3 regions of the Pantoea sp. B9002 genome follow, and region 1 is predicted to be linked to each of the others. Evidence: predicted binding sites of a transcription regulator. Region 1 holds the regulator's gene; each other region holds the start of a gene.

Region 1 (6,703 bases):
CCAGTTTGGCCTGCTGCGCGTTTTCCAACGTATCAGCATCTTTCCAGTAGCCGCAGGAATATTGCATATAAGGGTCAAGCATCAGTGAGAATAGATCATTACCCAGATCGTAATGCTCTTTACCCACAATCCAGGCGCGTTTTTTGGATTGCAAATTAGTAAGACGCGCGGCGGCGATGCGCAACGTATCTTTAAAATGCCGCGGTAATTGTTTATCCAGATGGTGTTTTAAAACGCGATGGAAGAACATATCGAGCTGTTCGCACTCCCACCAACCATCCATGTAACTTTCACCTAATCCAAGCGATCCTTCCTCGAGAACGCGTTTAAAAAAATCTGGATGCTTTACCTGAATATCCCAGGGACGAGTGCCATTAACTGCAATATCAGCACGCTCTAGCAGTTCATTGACGATCCGAAACCAGTGGTTTTCTTCAAGGCTCACTTCTTCTATAACAGATGAACTCATAGCTTCTCCATCACCTTCCGATCTGAACCTGAGAAAAAGAATAGCCAATTTCCCAAGACCTGTGAGAGAACTCACGGAAAATCCGTGCGCCAGAAATCCGACGTTTTACAGAGGCATGAATTTGAATAGAAAAGTTGGACGCAACACTGGAGTATCGTGCAGACGCCATCCCGCGACAGAGTCGCCAAAGGTATTACATTTATATTATTGATTTAATACAGAATTACTGACCCACAGAGTATATGCTCACGTGGGTCAATATTCAACGGGTTATCGTTAGTTTGCTAACGAAAAGCGTTGAGTTATAGATTATCTTCGCAGGGACGGGAAGTGTGGGCAATATCACTTTGTGCGTTTGCCGATCGCTGGCAGACAAAGCCCGCCCACGCCAGTACCACGGTGGCTACCATCACTAACGTGGTGTTGAACAGCGCCTGCTCAAGGCCGGCGGAGACCAGCAGGCTGGCGACAAAGCACAATCCCAACTGGAATAAGTTCTGTAATCCTGCCGCTTTACCGGTGGCGTGCGGGAAGGGCGCTAATGCGCTGGCAACCACAATCGGATAGATCGCGCCATTGGCCAGCGCCATGCCGCAAAAGGGCATCAGCAGCACAAACAGCGGCGCTGAAGGCATCAGAGCGATGACAAACAGACTCAAAATACTCAGGCTATACAGCACCAGCAACCACGGCAGCAGTTGCGCGCCCTGATAACGATTTAACAACGTGCGACAGCCAAAACCGCCAATCAGAAACGCAATGGTCTGCGGAATATAACTCAGGCCAATGTCGCCCGGCGTCAGGCCAGCAGCGGAGAGAATGAAAGGTGAGCCCGTCAGCCAGGCGAAAAAGCTCGCCGAACATGCCGAATAGATCAAGACGTTACCGCTGTAAACGCGGGTGCCTAGCAAGGTGAACCAGCCGGGCTGTTTGCCTGTGGCAACTTTCTCGCGCTTAGGCGAGGTTAACTGCAGCGTACCGATCAGCAACACCACGGCAACCAGCGTCAGCGTGATGAAGATGCTGCGCCAGTGGAAGTGGCCGATCAGCCAGGCACCGAGCAGCGGTGCCAGCGCCGGCGACAGCGCAACCAGCGGCATAATCGTCGCAAACACTTTATTGGCTTTGGCTTTTGGATAGTGATCCACCACCAGCGCCTGCCAGCTCACGGCAGCGGCACAAACGCCAATCGCCTGCACAAAACGCAGCGCCAGCATCAGGCGGACATCGGTCACCCACAGCATCCCCAGACAACCGAGGGCGAAGATGGCTAAGCCCGCCAGCAAAATCGGCTTACGTCCGTAACGATCCGACAACGGTCCCCAAAAAACCTGGGCGCAGGCAAAACCGCCGAGAAACAGACTCAGGCTGGCGCTGATGGTGCCGGGTGCGGTAGCAAAATCACGCTGCATATCGCCAAAGGCGGGTAAATACATATCCGTGGCAAGAAAGCCGAGCATGCTGAGCACGGCGAGATAAGGCATAAATGCTTTAGACGACAACATGTTGATTCTCTTTTGGGCAGGTTGAACGCCGGGGAGTGTAAAAGGATGCAGCGCGCTTTGTGAAACGCTAATATTTGCATAGTGCTGTTAAATTTTTTGAAGGCAAAATTATGTGGTCAGAATATGCGCTTGAAGTAGTGGATGCGGTGGCGCGCACCGGTAGTTTTAGCGCGGCAGCGCAGGAGCTGCATCGCGTGCCTTCTGCCGTCAGCTATACCGTGCGTCAGCTGGAAACCTGGCTGGCGGTGCCGCTGTTTGAGCGCCAGCATCGGGAAGTGGTGATGACACCGGCGGGCGAGCATTTTGTGCGTGAAGGCCGATCTGTTATCAAAAAAATGCTGGCAACTCGCCGACAGTGTCAGCAACTGGCAAATGGCTGGCGCGGCGAGTTGAGCATCGCGGTTGACTGCATTGTAAAACCGCAGCGCACGCGGCAGTTAGTGAAGGACTTCTATCGCCATTTTCCCGATATGGAGCTGATTATCAGCTACGAAGTGTTCAACGGCGTGTGGGATGCGTTGGCTGATGGTCGGGTGGATGTGGCGATTGGTGCAACCCAGGCAATTCCGGTGGGCGGACGTTTTGCCTTTCAGGACATGGGCGCGCTGAACTGGCGCTGTGTCGTAAGTCCCGATCATCCGCTGGTAAACAGCAAGGAGCTGGATGATGAAACCTTGCGGGCGTGGCCATCGCTGGTGCTGGAAGATACCTCGCGTGCGTTGCCGCGCCGTATGACATGGACGCTGGATAATCAGCGGCGGTTGGTGGTGCCAGAGTGGGAAACCGGGATGGATTGTTTGCTGGCAGGATTGTGCGTCGGAATGGTACCGGGCCATTTGGCGCGTCCGCTGCTGGACAGCCACAAACTGGTTGAACTGGCGCTGCCGCAGGCGTTTCCCGACAGTCCGTGCTGCGTAAGCTGGTCCGAACAGCGCGCGTCACCGGCGCTGGCGTGGTTACTGGCTTATCTCGGGGATGCCGAAACGCTGAACCACGAATGGCTCAGCGAAGTGTCGGCTTAGCGGCGATAGTCGCGGAACGGACCGTACGCCACCGAACGGCGTTCAATCAGCGTTGGCTGGACTTCGATTGTTTGCGGATCTTCGCGCTTGCTGGTAATGCGATCCAGCAGCATTTCCAGCGCTTTTTCACCCAGTTCGGCTTTCGGCTGGTGCACGGTGGTCAGCGCTGGGGTGAAATAGCGCGCGTTGCGCACGTTATCATAGCCAATCACCGAGATATCCTGCGGTACGCGCAAACCCATCTCATCAGCGGCGCAAATCGCGCCCATCGCCATGATATCGCCACCGCAGAACACCGCGGTTGGACGCTGTTTCTGATTTAAAATCTGCTGCATCGCCTGATAGCCCGATTCAGGTTCAAAGTCGCCCTGAACCACCCATTCCGGACGCACCGTAATGCCCGCTTCGTTCATTGCCTGCAGGAAGCCAGCATGACGTCCGCCGCCGGTGTTGCGCTCCATCTGGCCTGGAATGGCACCGATATCGCGATGGCCGCGTTCGATCAGATAACGCCCGGCGAGATAACCGCCCTGAAACGCATTGTCCTGCACGGTATCGGTGAAATCACCGCGTGACGCGCCCCAATCCATCACCACCATGGGGATATTGCGGTTCTCTTCCAGCATCTGCAGCAAATCGTCTGGATATTCCGAACACATCACCAGCAATCCATCGACGCGCTTTTGCGCCATCATCGACAGGTAAGCGCGCTGCTTTTGCAGATCGTTGTGCGCATTGCCGAGAATCAGCGTATAGCCGCGTTCGAAACACCGGTTCTCCACCGCTTCGATAATTTCAGCAAAGTAGGGCGCTTCGCTAGAGGTCGCCAGCAGACCCAAGGTTTTGGTGTGATTGACTTTGAGACTACGCGCCACGGCACTCGGCGAGTAGTGTAATTCTTTGATCGCTTCCCATACGGCGTTACGCGTCTCTTCCGCAACGAAACGCGTTTTGTTGATGACATGCGAAACCGTGGTGGTTGAGACACCCGCGCGTTTTGCGACATCTTTAATTGTTGCCATGAAAATGGTACTCCTGGGCTTATCGCAACTTACTGATAAGTATATTGTTAAACGTTTGCGTCTGCTAATGCTTTTACAGCCCAAAAAAGCGGGCAAAACGGTAGGTTCTAGCAGGCGAAATCACTTCATCACGCTGTAAATACAGCATGCGCAAAATCTGTTGCGCAACGAAAGGCGGCGATTCTAGCAAGCTGGCGCGGATAACACGAGATTTTTGCCCATTGCTGTGCGAAAATCGCCTTAACCCTGATGATTGTGTGACTAAGGAGTTGTGATGAATACCGACCTGAAGCTGGCGCTAATGACCACTGTTGGCGCACTGTTGATGATTATCGCCTTTAGCTTTACCGCGATCATGCATTAACAAAAAAGCCGGAGCTGAGAACAGCATCCGGCTTTTTTATCTTTGTTGCGCAACAACTAGCGAATGGTTTTTGGCGTCATCATACGACGCGCGCCCACATAGTGTTTCTGCCAGTAATCCTCACCCAATGCGCTAATCTGAATATCTTTGCCGGTACGCGGCGACTGAATGAATTTACCATCGCCGAGATACACGCCCACATGGTCGGCGGTGCCGCGATTATTGATGCGGAAGAACACCAGATCGCCTTTCTCCAGCATTTCACGCTTGATCGGTGCCGCATCGCGCAGGTGGTACATCTCATTAGCGGTGCGTGGGAGTTTGAATTTAACCAGATCTTTATAGGCGTACCACACTAAGCCGCTGCAGTCGAAACCGGTGTGTGGCGAAGCGCCGCCCCACTGATAAGGTTTACCGAGCTGACCCATTAATTTGGTCATCGCCGTTTCACGCGCTTTTTGGTAACGCTGGCGGTGCGCTTTACTCATTTTGATGCCGGTCAGTGCTAACGCTTCATCATTGACGGCGATCTCTGGCGTTTTCTTCGCTAACCGTTGATGACCGTATTTCTTAGCAGAGAGTTTCAGCGGGGATTTTTTGCTGGTGGTTTTGTGCAGCGCGGTTTCTGTTTTGGTCTGTTTTTTGAGTTTGAATTTTTGAACAGCAGTCAGGCGCGATTTTTTGGTGGTGGTTTTCACCGGACGTCGTTTGCGGCGCTCGTCTTCACGTGCGCTCTTTTTCTCTGCTTTAAGCGAACTGGCGTTAACGGGCGCATGCGGAGATGCAGCGGCCACATTAAAGAACAGTTGGGCTAAAGCCAGTATGAAAAGCGTAATTAGTAGACGCATAATCCGGTTACAGGTTAAGCAGGCTGAATCAAAGCAGACTGCGGAAAAGTGAGAGAAATCTGATCAAGTGACCAGCGCCGAGGCAATTCTAATCCACTTTTTTTGCAAAAGGTAAGGCCTTTTTCCATTAATATGTTACCAGATTGATTCTGTAGCAAAAATGAGCGATTTCAGCTGGTTAACACAGCGAAACTATTGCTAATTATTAATTTATTAATGCCAATTAATGATATGAAAATGTTATTTGTCATGCGTTAACTTAACAAACATGGCGATTAGCCAGTGCAAACGCAAAATCCCGTTTTCAGTACGGGAGCGAAATCGCTACAATAAACAAACACGAAGTAGAAGATTAAGGAAGGCAATAATGAGTACTGTTGAAAAAATTCAGCGTCAGATCGCAGAAAACCCGATTCTGCTGTACATGAAAGGTTCGCCGAAGCTGCCAAGCTGCGGTTTCTCGGCGCAAGCCGTGCAGGCGCTTTCTGCGTGTGGCGAGCGTTTCGCTTATGTGGACATTCTGCAGAACCCGGACATTCGCGCTGAAATGCCAAAATACGCTAACTGGCCAACCTTCCCGCAGCTGTGGGTCGATGGTGAACTGGTCGGCGGCTGCGACATCATCGTTGAGATGTTCCAGCGCGGTGAACTTCAGCCACTGCTGAAAGAGACCGCTGAGAAGTATAAAGAAGCGGAATAATGCAGAAGGCCGACAAATGTCGGCCTTTTCTTTGGTTACTCGGCAGACGCGTCGTCTGCGGATTCTTCACTGAAAGCCAGCGGCCAGCCGCCCAGGCGTTTCCAGCGGTTCACCAACTCACAGAACAGCGTCGCGGTTTGCTCAGTGTCATACAGCGCCGAATGCGCTTGCGTGCTATCAAACTCCATTCCCGCCGCTTTACAGGCTTTCGCCAACACGGTTTGCCCGAGCACTAAACCGCTCAATGCCGCGGTATCAAAAGTGGCAAACGGGTGGAACGGATTGCGCTTCAGGCTGGCGCGCTCTGCGGCCGCCATCACGAAGTTGAGATCGAAAGTGGCATTGTGCGCCACGATAATGGCGCGATTGCAGCCGCTATCTTTGGTGCCTTTGCGCACCATTTTAAAAATCGCATGCAGGGCTTCATATTCACTTACCGCACCGCGCAGCGGATTGGTGGGATCGATGCCGGTAAACGCCAGCGCCGCAGGATTCAGAATGGCGCCTTCAAACGGTTCCACATGAAAGTGCAGCGTTTCATCGCGGTGCAACCAGCCGTCTTCATCCATTTTCAGCGTGGTGGCTGCAATTTCCAGCAGTGCATCGGTTTGTGCATTGAAACCCGCGGTTTCAACGTCGATCACAACAGGATAAAAACCGCGGAAGCGTTGGTGGAGAGCGTTTAAAGCGTTCGATTCAGACATCAGGATCTCATGGCAATAAATAGGGCAGCGCGCATTATGGCAAAAATCGCAGGAGGGTGCAGCAGGAGA
Region 2 (6,703 bases), on a different contig from region 1:
GCGCATCGCCTCATCATCATCGGCCAGCTGAATCACTTCACTCTGCACGCGCAGCGCCGCCAGCGGGCTGCGCAGTTCATGGGCGGCATCAGAGGTAAAGCGACGTTCGCGCTGTACCAGATGCGCCATACGACTGAACAAGCCGTTAAGCGCCACCACCAGCGGCTTCACCTCTTTAGGCAAGCGCGTGTCCGGCAATGGCGTGGCATCATCCGGCGCACGCTGATGCAGGGAAAGCGTGAGGCGTTTCAACGGGCGCAGCTCGAACCACACCAGCGCCAGCAGCAACAGCAACATAAAGGGCATGGCGATCAGCCACGGCAACAGGCTGCTGAGCGCCAGATCGCGCGTCATATCTTCGCGGTATTCCCACTCTTGCCCGACCACCACGCGATAACGCTTATCCTCGGAGGTGAGCCACACTAAGCGCCAGCTGTCTTTATCGCCGCGCAGCCGGCCATCAACAAAGCCATCGCGCTGATGGTCGAACTGCAGATCGCGGCCGTTTTCGCCGTCGTTCAACAGCGGTTTTCCTTCCGCGCTGAAAATGGCAAACGCCAGCGCATCATCATCCTGATCGCCACGATGATGGCGCAGGATCGCTTTGGTTTTCGGCAGCGTCACGTCCTGCAGCGAGGTGGGATCGAGCGCTATCAGCCGTTTGGCGAACAGCATTTGCTGAGTATCAAACAGTTCGTTCACCGTATCGCGGGTTTGATGCCAGGCGCTGAGGCCGGCCAGGCCGCCGCACAGTATAATCAGCAGCACAAAGCCGATGGCGAGACGTAGAAACAGACTCATTCCGCCGCTCCCAGCGTATAACCGACGCCGTGTACGGTACGAATAAACTGGCTGCCGAGTTTCTTGCGCAGATGATGAATGTGCACTTCCACCGCATTGCTGGAGACATCTTCATCCCAGCTGTAGAGCTTTTCTTCCAGCTGACTGCGCGTCAGCACGCGGCCAGGATTACGCAGAAACAGTTCCAGCAGCGCCAGTTCGCGGCTCTTCAGGCTGACGGCTTCGCCATCGCACAGCACGCTGTGGCTGCCGGGTGCCATTACCACTTTGCCGTGTTTAAGTTCCGGCTGCAGTTGCCCATGACGGCGACGGATCAACGCCTGCAAGCGTGCCGCCACTTCTGTTAATGCAAACGGCTTGCACAGGTAATCGTCGGCGCCGAGTTGCAATCCCTGTACGCGCTGATCGAGCGCATCGCGCGCGGTGAGAATCAGCACCGGCACATCGTGTCCTTGCTGGCGCCACTGACGCAGGATATCCAGACCATCGCGTTCTGGCAGCGACAGATCCAGCACCACCGCGTCCCAGGGCGCGGCCGTCAACGCCTGAAATCCGGCTTCGCCGGAGACAAACCAATCCACGCTGAAACCAAGTTTGGTCAACCCGACTTTCAAACCGTCGCCAATCAGCGTGTCATCTTCAATCAGTAAAATGCGCATCAACTCTCCTTCTGTTAAGCGGAGTTATACGAAGCACAATCGCTCTTGTACAGCGAAAATCCCGGCAAATAGGCTATTTTTCATGAATGTTAGCCAAACGGATTCTCTTAAGATCCTGTTAAGAACCTTATGGTGAAATAGCTTCCGTAAACCGACACATTCATGGAAAAGAGGTGAATTATGAAAAAGTCTGCAGCTCTGTTAGCGATTGTCGCCCTGGCCGCCACGCCGGTTCTTGCCGCTCAGCAAGGTGGTTTTGTTGATCCGAATGCGCCATCCGCGCAGGTGAAGTCCGGTGGGTTCAAAGCCGATAACACCAGCGTTGTCACGGTGAAACAGGCCGAAGAGATGAAAGACGACAGCTGGATTACCGTGCGCGGTACGCTTGAGAAGCAAATCGGTGATGAGGATTATCAATTCCGTGATGCAACCGGCACCATGAAGGTCGAAATCGATCACAAACGCTGGAACGGTTTGACCATCACGCCGAAGGATCAGGTAGAACTGACCGGCGAACTGGATAAGGATTTCAACTCCATCGAACTGGACGTGAAACAGGTACGTAAACTGCCATAATCCCATCTTCGGGGCCGCAGCAGCGGCTCCAAAATCCCACCAAACTCAAATTCTCTCTGGCACAAGCGAAACGTTTCGATGGCGATCACATTTCCGTGATGCCGCCATTGAGTTGCCGTGCGCATTTTATACACTCCCGATCAGCGAAACGTTTCGCTGTGGAGTGGAATAAATGAAAAAAGGTCGCTTGTTAAACGCTGAAGTCTCTCATGTGATTGCTCGCCTGGGGCACACCGATACGCTGACGATTGCAGATGCAGGCTTGCCGATTCCGGCTAGTCCACAGCGCATCGATCTGGCGTTAACGCCGGGTACGCCCGAATTTCTACAGGTGGTTGAGGTTGTCACGCAGGAGATGCAGGTCGAAAGCGCCCTGATGGCGGACGAGATTAAGCAGCACAATCCGCAACTCCACAGCGCACTGCTCGCCGTGCTCGAAGCCTTGCAACAGCACCAGGGGAATGTCATCACCATACGTTACACCAGCCATGAACAATTCAAACAACAAACGCAGCGTAGTCAGGCGGTCATTCGCAGCGGAGAGTGTTCTCCGTATGCGAATGTCATTCTGAGCGCCGGCGTGACCTTCTGAGGCCGCTATGCAACCGTTATTGCAACTCAAAGGGATTGAAAAGTCGTTTCCTGGCGTCAAGGCGCTGAATGGCGCATCGCTCGCCGTTTATCCGGGACGAGTTATGGCGCTGGTGGGTGAAAACGGCGCGGGCAAATCCACCATGATGAAAGTGCTGACCGGCATTTACAGCATGGATGCCGGTTCCCTGCAGTGGCTCGGTAAGGATGTGGCGTTCTCTGGCCCGAAAGCGTCGCAGGAAGCCGGCATTGGCATTATCCATCAGGAACTGAACCTGATTCCGCAACTGACCGTCGCCGAGAATATCTTCCTTGGCCGCGAATTTGTTAACCGCTTTGGCCGCATCGAATGGAAAAAGATGTATGCCGAGGCGGATGCGCTATTAAAGCGCCTCAATCTGCGTTTCAACAGCCACAAGCTGGTGGGCGATTTATCGATTGGCGATCAGCAGATGGTCGAGATCGCCAAAGTGCTCAGCTTCGAGTCGAAAGTCATCATTATGGATGAACCGACCGATGCGCTGACCGATACCGAAACGCTGTCGCTGTTCCGCGTCATCAATGAACTGAAAGCGCAGGGCTGCGGCATCGTCTATATCTCGCACCGCATGAAAGAGATCTTCGAGATTTGCGATGACGTCACCGTGTTCCGCGATGGGCAGTTTATTGCCGAACGCGCGGTGTGCGATCTCAGCGAAGAGAGCCTGATCGAGATGATGGTCGGCCGCAAATTGGAAGATCAATATCCGCGTATCGATCAACAGCCGGGTGAGATCCGCTTAAAAGTCGAAAACCTCAGCGGTCCGGGCGTTGATAACGTCAGCTTTACGCTGCGCAAAGGGGAAATCCTTGGCGTGTCGGGCCTGATGGGCGCGGGACGTACTGAACTGATGAAAGTGCTGTACGGCGCAATGCCGCGCAGCAAAGGCAGAGTGACGCTGAACGGCCGCGAGATCGTGACGCGCTCTCCGCAGGATGGTCTCGCCAACGGCATCGTGTATATCTCGGAAGACCGCAAGCGCGATGGCCTGGTGCTCGGCATGTCGGTGAAAGAGAACATGTCGCTGACCGCGCTGCGCTATTTCAGCACCGGCGCGGGCAACCTGCGACACAGTGATGAGCAGCTGGCGGTGGGCGATTTTATCCGCCTGTTCAACGTTAAAACCCCGTCAATGGAGCAGCCGATTGGTCTGCTGTCTGGCGGTAATCAGCAAAAAGTGGCGATCGCGCGCGGTTTGATGACGCGTCCGGATGTGCTGATCCTCGATGAACCGACGCGCGGCGTCGATGTTGGGGCGAAAAAAGAGATTTATCAGTTAATTAACCAGTTTAAAGCCGAAGGGCTGAGCATCATTTTGGTGTCGTCAGAAATGCCGGAAGTGTTGGGCATGAGCGACCGCATCGTGGTGATGCATGAAGGCCATCTGAGTGGCGAATTTTCCCGTGAGCAAGCTACCCAGGAATCCCTGATGGCGGCGGCAGTCGGTAAGCAACACAGCGAGGAGTTAGTTGTATGAGCACCCAAACCTTACCCGCCAGCCGTCGTTGGTTCAGCAAAACCTGGCTGCTTGAGCAGAAATCCCTGATCGCGCTGATCGTGCTGATCGCCGTGGTCGCCAGCCAGAGCCCGAACTTCTTCACGCTGCCTAACATGTTCAACATTCTGCAGCAGACATCAGTCAACGCCATCATGGCGGTGGGTATGACGCTGGTGATTCTGACCTCGGGCATTGATTTATCGGTGGGATCGCTGTTGGCGCTAACCGGCGCAGTCGCGGCGTCTATCGTCGGATTAGAAGTGAATGCACTGGTGGCCGTTGCGGCTTCGCTGGCGCTGGGTGCCGCAATTGGCGGTATCACCGGCGTGATTGTGGCGCGCGGCAAGGTACAGGCATTTATCGCCACGCTGGTAATGATGTTGCTGCTGCGCGGCGTCACCATGGTTTACACCAACGGCAGCCCAATCAACACCGGCTTTAATGACAACGCCGATCTGTTTGGCTGGTTCGGCATCGGTCGTCCGCTGGGTATCCCAACGCCGGTCTGGTTGATGGTGATCGTGTTCGCGCTGGCGTGGTACATGCTGCATCACACCCGCCTTGGTCGTTACATCTATGCACTGGGCGGCAACGAAGCGGCCACGCGTTTATCTGGCATCAACGTTAGTCGCGTCAAAATCATCGTCTATTCGCTGTGCGGTTTGTTGGCAGCGTTAGCAGGCACCATTGAAGTGGCGCGCCTCTCTTCCGCACAACCTACGGCGGGAACCGGTTATGAACTGGATGCGATTGCTGCGGTGGTGCTGGGCGGTACCAGCCTGGCGGGCGGTAAAGGTCGCATCATGGGCACGCTGATTGGTGCGCTGATTCTCGGTTTCCTCAACAACGGTTTGAATCTGATGGGTGTCTCTTCCTATTACCAGATGATTGTTAAAGCCGTTGTCATTCTGCTGGCGGTGCTGGTGGATAACAAAAGCAGTAAATAACTCTGACCTTCACACAGGATTTAAAAATGAAAAAGTTAACTGCATTGGCCGTCATTCTTGGCGCCACCCTCAGTGCTGGCGCGATGGCAAAGGACACCATTGCTCTGGTGGTTTCAACCCTGAATAATCCGTTCTTTGTCTCTCTGAAAGATGGCGCACAGAAAGAAGCTGACCAACTGGGTTATAACCTCGTGGTGCTGGATTCGCAGAACAACCCAGCGAAAGAGTTGGCCAACGTGCAGGATCTGACAGTACGCGGCACCAAGCTGCTGCTGATCAACCCAACCGATTCTGATGCGGTGGGCAATGCCGTGAAGATGGCGAACCAGGCCAATATTCCGGTGATTACGCTGGACCGCGTGGCAGCACAAGGCACCGTGGTGAGCCACGTCGCTTCTGACAACCGCTTCGGTGGCAAAATGGCCGGTGACTTCATTGCCAAAAAACTCGGCGATGGCGCGAAGATCATTGAACTGCAAGGCATTGCCGGTACGTCTGCGGCGCGCGAGCGTGGCGAAGGTTTCAAACAAGCGGCTGATGCGCACAAATTCAACATCCTGGCGAGCCAGCCTGCTGACTTTGACCGTACTAAAGGTCTGAACGTGATGCAGAACCTGCTGCAGGGACATCCGGATGTGCAGGCGGTATTTGCTCAGAACGACGAAATGGCGCTGGGCGCGCTGCGTGCGCTGCAAACCGCCGGTAAAACCGACGTGCTGGTGGTGGGCTTTGACGGCACCGCTGACGGTGTGAAAGCGGTAGAATCGGGTAAACTGACCGCCACTGTGGCGCAGATGCCAGACAAGATTGGTGTGATTGGCGTGCAGACTGCCGATAAAGTATTGAAAGGCGAGAAGGTGCAGGCGGTTAATCCTGTTGACCTGAAGTTAGTGACCAAATAATAAGTAAAGAAAAGCAGGGCAACGCGCCACCTTCCCGGTGGCGCAACTTTCTGGATGAATCCCAATGACCACAAGCGCAAAACTGGCCGTTCTCGGCAGCATTAATGCCGATCACATTCTCAACCTCGCCCATTTTCCGCGTCCGGGCGAAACGGTGATCGGGAAACAGTATCAAATTGCCTTTGGCGGCAAAGGGGCCAATCAGGCGGTGGCTGCGGGCCGTGCCGGTGCAGACATTGCTTTTATTGCCTGCGTAGGCGCTGATGATATTGGCGAGCGCATTCGTCAGCAGTTGCAGCAAGACCGCATTAATACCGCACCCGTTGAAACCGTCGCTGATGAAGCGACCGGCGTGGCAATGATCTTCGTGAATGGCGAAGGCGAAAATAATATCGGCATCTATTCCGGTGCCAATGCCGCGCTGACGCCAGCTCGCGTTGCGCAGCATCAGCAGGTGATTGCCGATGCCGATGCGTTGCTGATGCAGTTGGAATCTCCGCTGGAAAGCGTTCTGGCCGCCGCGAAGATTGCGCGTGCGCAGCAGACGCAAGTGATCCTCAATCCCGCACCGGCCACTGCGCTCTCTGATGAGCTGCTCGCGCTTATCGACATCATCACGCCAAATGAAACCGAAGCTGAAATTCTCACCGGCATTGCGGTGAAGAGCGATGAAGATGCCGCGCGTGCTG
Region 3 (6,703 bases), on a different contig from region 1:
CATTTGAACCACTTACCTGTCCAATTTCGGGTGACTTTTACAGGATCAAGGCATGTTTAACCGGTTGAAAAAATCAGTGCTGGCGGCCCTTATTCCTACGCTGCTGCTGACGCCTGCGCTGAGTGCGCGCGCTGACGTCAGTGATACGCTGCCCGACATGGGCACCACAGCAGGTTCAACGCTTTCGATTAATCAGGAACTGCAGATGGGCGACTTCTACGTGCGCCAGCTGCGCGCCAGTGCGCCACTGATTAACGATCCGCTGTTGAATCAATACATTAATGAACTCGGTCAGCGACTGGTGGCGCATGCCAACTCGGTCCGCACGCCGTTCCACTTCTTTTTGATCCAGAACGACGAACTCAACGCCTTCGCCTTCTTTGGCGGCAACGTGGTGCTGCATTCGTCGCTGTTCCGCTACACCGATAACGAAAGCCAGCTGGCATCGGTGATGGCGCACGAAATCTCGCACGTCACGCAGCGCCATCTGGCGCGCGCCATGGAAGAGCAGCGACGCACTGCGCCGTTGACCTGGGTGGGCGCATTGGGGTCGATTTTGCTGGCGATGGCCAGTCCGCAAGCGGGCATGGCGGCACTGACCGGTACGCTGGCGGGCGCGCAGCAAGGCATTATCAGCTTTACCCAGGGCAACGAGCAGGAAGCTGACCGCATCGGTATTCAGGTGCTGCAACGTGCCGGATTTGATCCACAAGCGATGCCGACTTTCCTGCAGAAGCTGGCGGATCAGAGCCGCTTCTCCTCCAAGCCGCCGGAAATTTTGCTGACGCACCCGTTGCCCGACAGCCGCCTTGCCGATGCGCGTAACCGCGCTAATCAGATGCGTCCGGTGGTGGTGCAGTCGTCGCAGGATTTCTACATGGCGAAAGTGCGCTCGCTCGGCATGTACTCTACCGGTCGCAATCAGCTGACCGATGATCTGTTGAATGAATACGCCAAAGGCAACGTGCGCGAGCAGCAGGCGGCGCAGTACGGTAAAGCGGTGCAGTTCCTGCAGGCTAAAAGCTTTGATAGCGCCAAACGGGTGATCGCCCCGCTGCTGGCCAAACAGCCGGATAACGTCTGGTTCCTCGATATCATGACCGATATCGACATCGGCCTGAATCAGCCGCAGCAGGCGATCACCATGCTGAGCAGCGCCAAAGGCAGCAACACCAATCCGGTGCTGCAGCTGAACCTGGCTAACGCCTATGTCGAAGCGAAACAGCCTGCCAACGCCAGCCGCATCCTCAATCGCTACACCTTTGCCCATCCGGACGATGTTAACGCCTTTGATCTGCTGGCGCAGGCATCTGCGGCGCAGGGTTTGCGCGATGAAGAACTTTCGGCGCGCGCGGAAGGTTTGGCGTTGAATGGGCAGCTTGATCAGGCGATCTCTACCTTAAGCAGCGCCAGCGCGCAGGTACCGCTCGGCAGCCTGAAGCAGGCGCGCTATGACGCACGTATCGACCAGTTCCGTGAACTGCAGAAGCGTTTTAAGGTTTATCAGAAAGGCTAGATTTGTAGGGTCGCCATTTATGGCGTAATGCTCGTCAGTTAAGACATGAAAATCCTTAATTACCGAGAGCACATATTGTAGCGGCGCAATTCATTGCGCGATAAATCGCGCCGCTACGGAAGGTGCGGTGATTTGATACGGCGCTTAACTGATCGGCATTACGCCATTCATGGCGACCGCCGGTTTCAACATTCAAAGGAATGCCCAAACTATGGTCAGCATTTATCACAACCCGCGCTGCAGCAAAAGCCGCGAAACGCTGGCGCTGTTGCAGGAGAACGGTATCGAGCCCGAAGTGGTGCTCTATCTTGAAACGCCGCCCGACGTGCCAACGCTAAAACGCTTGCTGCAACTGCTCGGCATGCACTGCGCGCGCGAACTGATGCGTCGCAAAGAGGATCTGTATAAAGAGTTGGCTTTGGCAAACAGCGAGTTAAGCGAGGATCATCTGCTGCAGGCGATGGTGGATCATCCGAAACTGATCGAACGCCCGATTGTGATCAATGGCGAACAGGCGCGTATGGGTCGTCCGCCAGAAGCAGTGCTGGAGATTATTTAAAGCTCCAGCGCTTCTTTAACAAAAGGAATGGTGAGTTTGCGCTGCGCGCTGATAGAGGCGCGATCAAGACGATCCAGCGTATCAAACAGCGTGCGCATCTCACGGTCGAGGCGTTTCAGCAGGAAGCGCCCGACATCTTCCGGCAACTCAAAACCACGCAATCCTGCACGCAACTGCATCGCCTGTAATTTGTCGTCATCAGAGAGCGGCTGCAAACGATAAATCTGTCCCCAGTCGAGGCGTGAAGCCAGATCCGGTAAGCCGAGATTCAGCTGACGCGGCGGTCGATCGCCGGTAATCAGCAAACGCGTTTTACCGATTTCCAGAATGCGGTTGTAGAGATCAAAGATCGCCATTTCCCACTCCGGATCGCCCGCGATGCACTCGATATTATCGATGCACACCAGCGCCAGATTCTCCATGCCTTCCAGTACTTCCGGCACAAACCAGGTGCGCTTATCCAGCGGCACATAGCCCACCGCTTCGCCGCGCGCCGAGAGTTCCGCACAGGCTGCATGCAGCAGATGGCTGCGGCCACCGCCTTCGCGCGACCAGAAATAGAGATAGCTACCGTGTTGCTGAGAGAGTGCGCCTTGCAGCGCCGCCAGCAGAGACGCGTTTTCCCCCGGCCAGAAACTGGCGAAGGTTTCATCATCGGGTAAATAGAGTGGCAATGAGAGCTGTGCCGGCGTGTTCAGAAGTACCTCAACGGATGAGCGGGCAGAAAACCGCGCAAGTTTATCACGATCTTTGCCGGAGATGAACCGGGCTTCCCTGCCCGGCTTGCAGCCTTAACTTTCGCGTTTCTCTTCAGCGTCCAGCACCACTTCTTCCGGGCGCAATACGCTGATTAAACGGAAGATCAGCGCCAGGCCGACGCCTACAATGGTCGCCAGCGCCATGCCTTTCAACTCGGCCGCGCCGATATGCACTTTGGCACCGCTCACGCCGATGATCAGGATCACCGAGGTCAGGATCAGGTTCTGCGCCTTGTTGTAATCCACTTTAGATTCGATCAGCACACGAATACCGGAGGCGCCAATCACGCCGTACAACAGCAGCGATACGCCGCCCATCACCGGCACGGGAACCGCCTGAATCGCCGCCGCCAGCTTGCCAACGCACGAGAGCAGAATGGCAAAAATCGCCGCGCCGCCAATTACCCAGGTGCTGTAAACGCGGGTGATCGCCATTACGCCGATGTTCTCGCCGTAAGTGGTGTTCGGCGTGGAGCCGAAGAAACCGGAGATCATGGTGGATAAACCGTTGGCGAACATTGAGCGGTGCAGGCCCGGATCGCGGATCAGATCTTTCTTCACGATATTCGCGGTGACCACTAAGTGGCCCACGTGCTCGGCAATCACCACCAGCGCGGCTGGCAGAATGGTCAGCATCGCCACCCACTCAAAACGCGGCGTGTAGAAGGTTGGCAGCGCAAACCACGGCGCATTTTCCACCGCGGTCCAGTCCACAATGCCCATCGCGTAAGAGAGCGCATAGCCAACCAACACGCCGACTAAAATCGGGATGATGGCGAGGAAACCACGGAACAGCACCGAACCAAACACCGTGACCGCCAGCGTCACCATCGAGATGATCACGGTTTTGCTGTCTGGCGATGTGCCGTCAGCAGGCAGCAAACCGGCCATATTCGCCGCCACGCCCGCCAGTTCCAGACCGATAACCGCAACAATCGCGCCCATCGCTGCCGGTGGGAACATCACGTCCAGCCAGCCGGTACCGGCTTTTTTGACGATCAGCGCCACAATGCAGAACAGCAAACCGCAGAGAATAAAACCGCCCAGTGCCACTTCGTAACCCAGCGGCAACAGCAGCAATACCGGCGAAATAAAGGCAAAGCTCGAACCGAGATAAGCCGGGATTTTGCCTTTACAGATAAACAGATAGAGCAGCGTTCCGACGCCGTTAAACAGCAACACCGTGGCCGGGTTGATGTGGAACAGAATCGGCACCAGCACGGTTGCGCCGAACATGGCGAACAGATGCTGCAAGCTGAGTGGAATGGTTTGTAACAGCGGTGGGCGTTCGCTCACACCAATCGCACGACGAGTCATTATTATCCCCTATCCTCTTCGTTCTTCGAGCCATGGCTGCGTTGGCTTCTCTCGTTCACCCGAATCACTTACTTAAGTAAGCTCATCGGGATGAACTCGTTTGCCGCCTTGCCCTGGCTCGAATAACTCGAGGATGACAATGTTGTGTTTTTGCCAAAAAAAAGCCGACTCTCTGGCCGGCTGGTTTCTTTATTTGGTTCCGAAAATCTTGTCGCCTGCATCTCCCAAGCCTGGAATGATGTAGCCCTTCTCGTTCAATCCCTGATCGATAGATGCAGTGTAAAGCTCCACATCAGGATGCGCTTTCTCCAGCGCGGCAATACCTTCAGGTGCGGCCACCAGGACCAGCACTTTAATGCTGGTACAACCGGCTTTCTTCAGCAGATCGATGGTGGCGATCATCGAACCGCCGGTTGCCAGCATTGGGTCGACCACCAGCGCCAGGCGCTCTTCAATGTTCGAAACCAGCTTCTGGAAATAAGGAACCGGCTCCAGCGTCTCTTCATCACGATACACGCCAACCACGCTGATACGCGCGCTTGGAACGTGCTCGAGCACGCCTTCCATCATGCCGAGGCCAGCACGCAGAATCGGAACCACAGTGATTTTTTTACCTTTGATCTGATCGATTTCAACCGGACCATTCCAGCCTTCGATGGTGACGCGCTCGGTTTCCAGATCGGCGGTGGCTTCATAGGTCAGCAAGCTGCCCACTTCCGAGGCCAGCTCGCGGAAACGCTTGGTGCTGATATCATGCTCACGCATCAGGCCCAGTTTATGTTTGACCAGCGGGTGTTTGACTTCCACGATCTTCATGATTGTTCTCCCGGAATTGAGTTGAGCTAAAAAAAAATCGCCGGATTATACCGCCTTTTCGCCGCTGCGCCACATGTCATCGGTCAATAGCCTGCTTACTCTAAGGATTGGCGAAAATCTGAGGCGATGCAAAGGCAGCATGAGATGGGACTCGCAAACGTTTGCCTGCGCTGTTAGAATTGCCGCGCTTAATTTTTGCCACCAACCGCAACTCGCGTGGGGATTCCGCAGTGACCGACAAAACCTCTCTCAGCTACAAAGACGCCGGTGTTGATATCGATGCTGGTAACGATCTGGTTGACCGTATTAAAGGCGTAGTGAAAAAAACCCGCCGCCCGGAAGTCATGGGTGGATTGGGCGGATTCGGCGCGCTCTGTGCGCTGCCGCAGAAGTACCGCGAGCCTGTGCTGGTCTCCGGAACCGATGGCGTCGGCACCAAGCTGCGTCTGGCGATGGATCTCAAACGCCACGACAGCATCGGCATCGATCTGGTCGCGATGTGTGTTAACGACCTGATTGTTCAGGGTGCTGAGCCACTGTTCTTCCTCGATTATTACGCGACCGGCAAGCTGGATGTGGATACCGCTTCATCGGTAATCACCGGCATCGCCGAAGGTTGCTTGCAGTCGGGTTGTGCGCTGGTCGGCGGTGAGACCGCTGAAATGCCAGGCATGTACCACGGCGAAGATTACGACGTGGCGGGTTTCTGCGTCGGCGTGGTGGAAAAATCAGAAATCATTGACGGTTCGAAAGTGCAGGACGGCGACGTGCTGATCGCGCTGGGCTCCAGCGGCCCACACTCGAACGGTTATTCACTGGTGCGCAAGATTCTTGAAGTCAGCCAGACCGATCCGGCCACCAAACAGCTGGATGGCAAATCACTGGCCGATCACCTGCTGGCGCCAACCCGCATCTATGTGAAAAACATCCTTAGCCTGATCGAACAGGTTGATGTGCATGCTATTTCGCATCTGACCGGCGGTGGCTTCTGGGAAAACATCCCGCGCGTGCTGCCAGACAACACCCAGGCGGTGCTGGAAGAGAGCAGCTGGCAGTGGCCGTCTGTGTTCAGCTGGTTGCAGCAGGCGGGCAACGTCAGCCGTCACGAAATGTACCGCACCTTTAACTGCGGCGTGGGCATGGTGATTGCGCTGAGCCCGGCAGAAGCCGATAAAGCGGTACAGCTGATGACCGACGCGGGCGAAAAAGCGTGGAAAATCGGTGTGATTAAAGCGTCTGATTCCGAAGAGCGTGTGGTTATCAATCCATGAAAAAACTGGTTGTACTGATCTCCGGCAACGGAAGCAATCTTCAGTCCATCCTCGACGCCTGCGCAAGCGGGCGTATCAACGGCAGCGTCGCTGCCGTTTTCAGTAATAAAGCCAGCGCGTATGGTTTGACGCGCGCGCGAGAAGCCAACGTCCCGCCGCATGCGTTAGCCGCCAGTGATTTTGCCGACCGGGAAGCCTTTGATCGCCAGCTAATGCAGGAGATTGATGCTTACGCGCCGGATCTGGTGGTGCTGGCCGGTTATATGCGCATCCTCAGCAGCGCTTTTGTCGCGCACTATCACGATCGTCTGGTGAATATTCATCCGTCGTTATTGCCGAAATATCCGGGCTTGCACACGCATCGTCAGGCGCTGGAAAACGGCGACGAAGAGCATGGCACTTCAGTGCACTTTGTCACTGACGAACTGGATGGCGGACCGATTATTTTGCAGGCGCGCGTGCCGGT

The links. The regulator PurR, encoded in region 1, represses purine synthesis genes. The targets are predictions, from matches to a motif close to CANGCAAACGTTTGCNTG.
Region 2: the regulator PurR is predicted to act here: its motif matches at 2,178-2,195, upstream of rbsD (D-ribose pyranase).
Region 3: the regulator PurR is predicted to act here: its motif matches at 5,117-5,134, upstream of purM (phosphoribosylformylglycinamidine cyclo-ligase).

What each region holds. Positions count from the first base shown of each region.
Region 1 covers NZ_JACAPA010000017.1:15,611-22,313, reverse strand. Annotated here, with positions in the region: gene cfa (cyclopropane fatty acyl phospholipid synthase) at 1-469, opposite strand, end outside; gene punC (purine nucleoside transporter PunC) at 772-1,974, opposite strand; gene punR (DNA-binding transcriptional activator PunR) at 2,085-2,996, shown strand; gene purR (HTH-type transcriptional repressor PurR) at 2,993-4,018, opposite strand; gene HX773_RS11090 (YnhF family membrane protein) at 4,293-4,382, shown strand; gene HX773_RS11085 (C40 family peptidase) at 4,439-5,230, opposite strand; gene HX773_RS11080 (Grx4 family monothiol glutaredoxin) at 5,595-5,930, shown strand; gene rnt (ribonuclease T) at 5,966-6,634, opposite strand.
Region 2 covers NZ_JACAPA010000052.1:2,910-9,612, reverse strand. Annotated here, with positions in the region: gene qseC (quorum sensing histidine kinase QseC) at 1-801, opposite strand, end outside; gene qseB (quorum sensing response regulator transcription factor QseB) at 798-1,460, opposite strand; gene HX773_RS21900 (YgiW/YdeI family stress tolerance OB fold protein) at 1,641-2,036, shown strand; gene rbsD (D-ribose pyranase) at 2,209-2,628, shown strand; gene rbsA (ribose ABC transporter ATP-binding protein RbsA) at 2,636-4,144, shown strand; gene rbsC (ribose ABC transporter permease) at 4,141-5,112, shown strand; gene rbsB (ribose ABC transporter substrate-binding protein RbsB) at 5,139-6,014, shown strand; gene rbsK (ribokinase) at 6,079-6,703, shown strand, end outside.
Region 3 covers NZ_JACAPA010000010.1:112,389-119,091, reverse strand. Annotated here, with positions in the region: gene HX773_RS07685 (M48 family metallopeptidase) at 53-1,516, shown strand; gene arsC (arsenate reductase (glutaredoxin)) at 1,728-2,075, shown strand; gene hda (DnaA inactivator Hda) at 2,072-2,773, opposite strand; gene uraA (uracil permease) at 2,867-4,150, opposite strand; gene upp (uracil phosphoribosyltransferase) at 4,340-4,966, opposite strand; gene purM (phosphoribosylformylglycinamidine cyclo-ligase) at 5,197-6,237, shown strand; gene purN (phosphoribosylglycinamide formyltransferase) at 6,234-6,703, shown strand, end outside.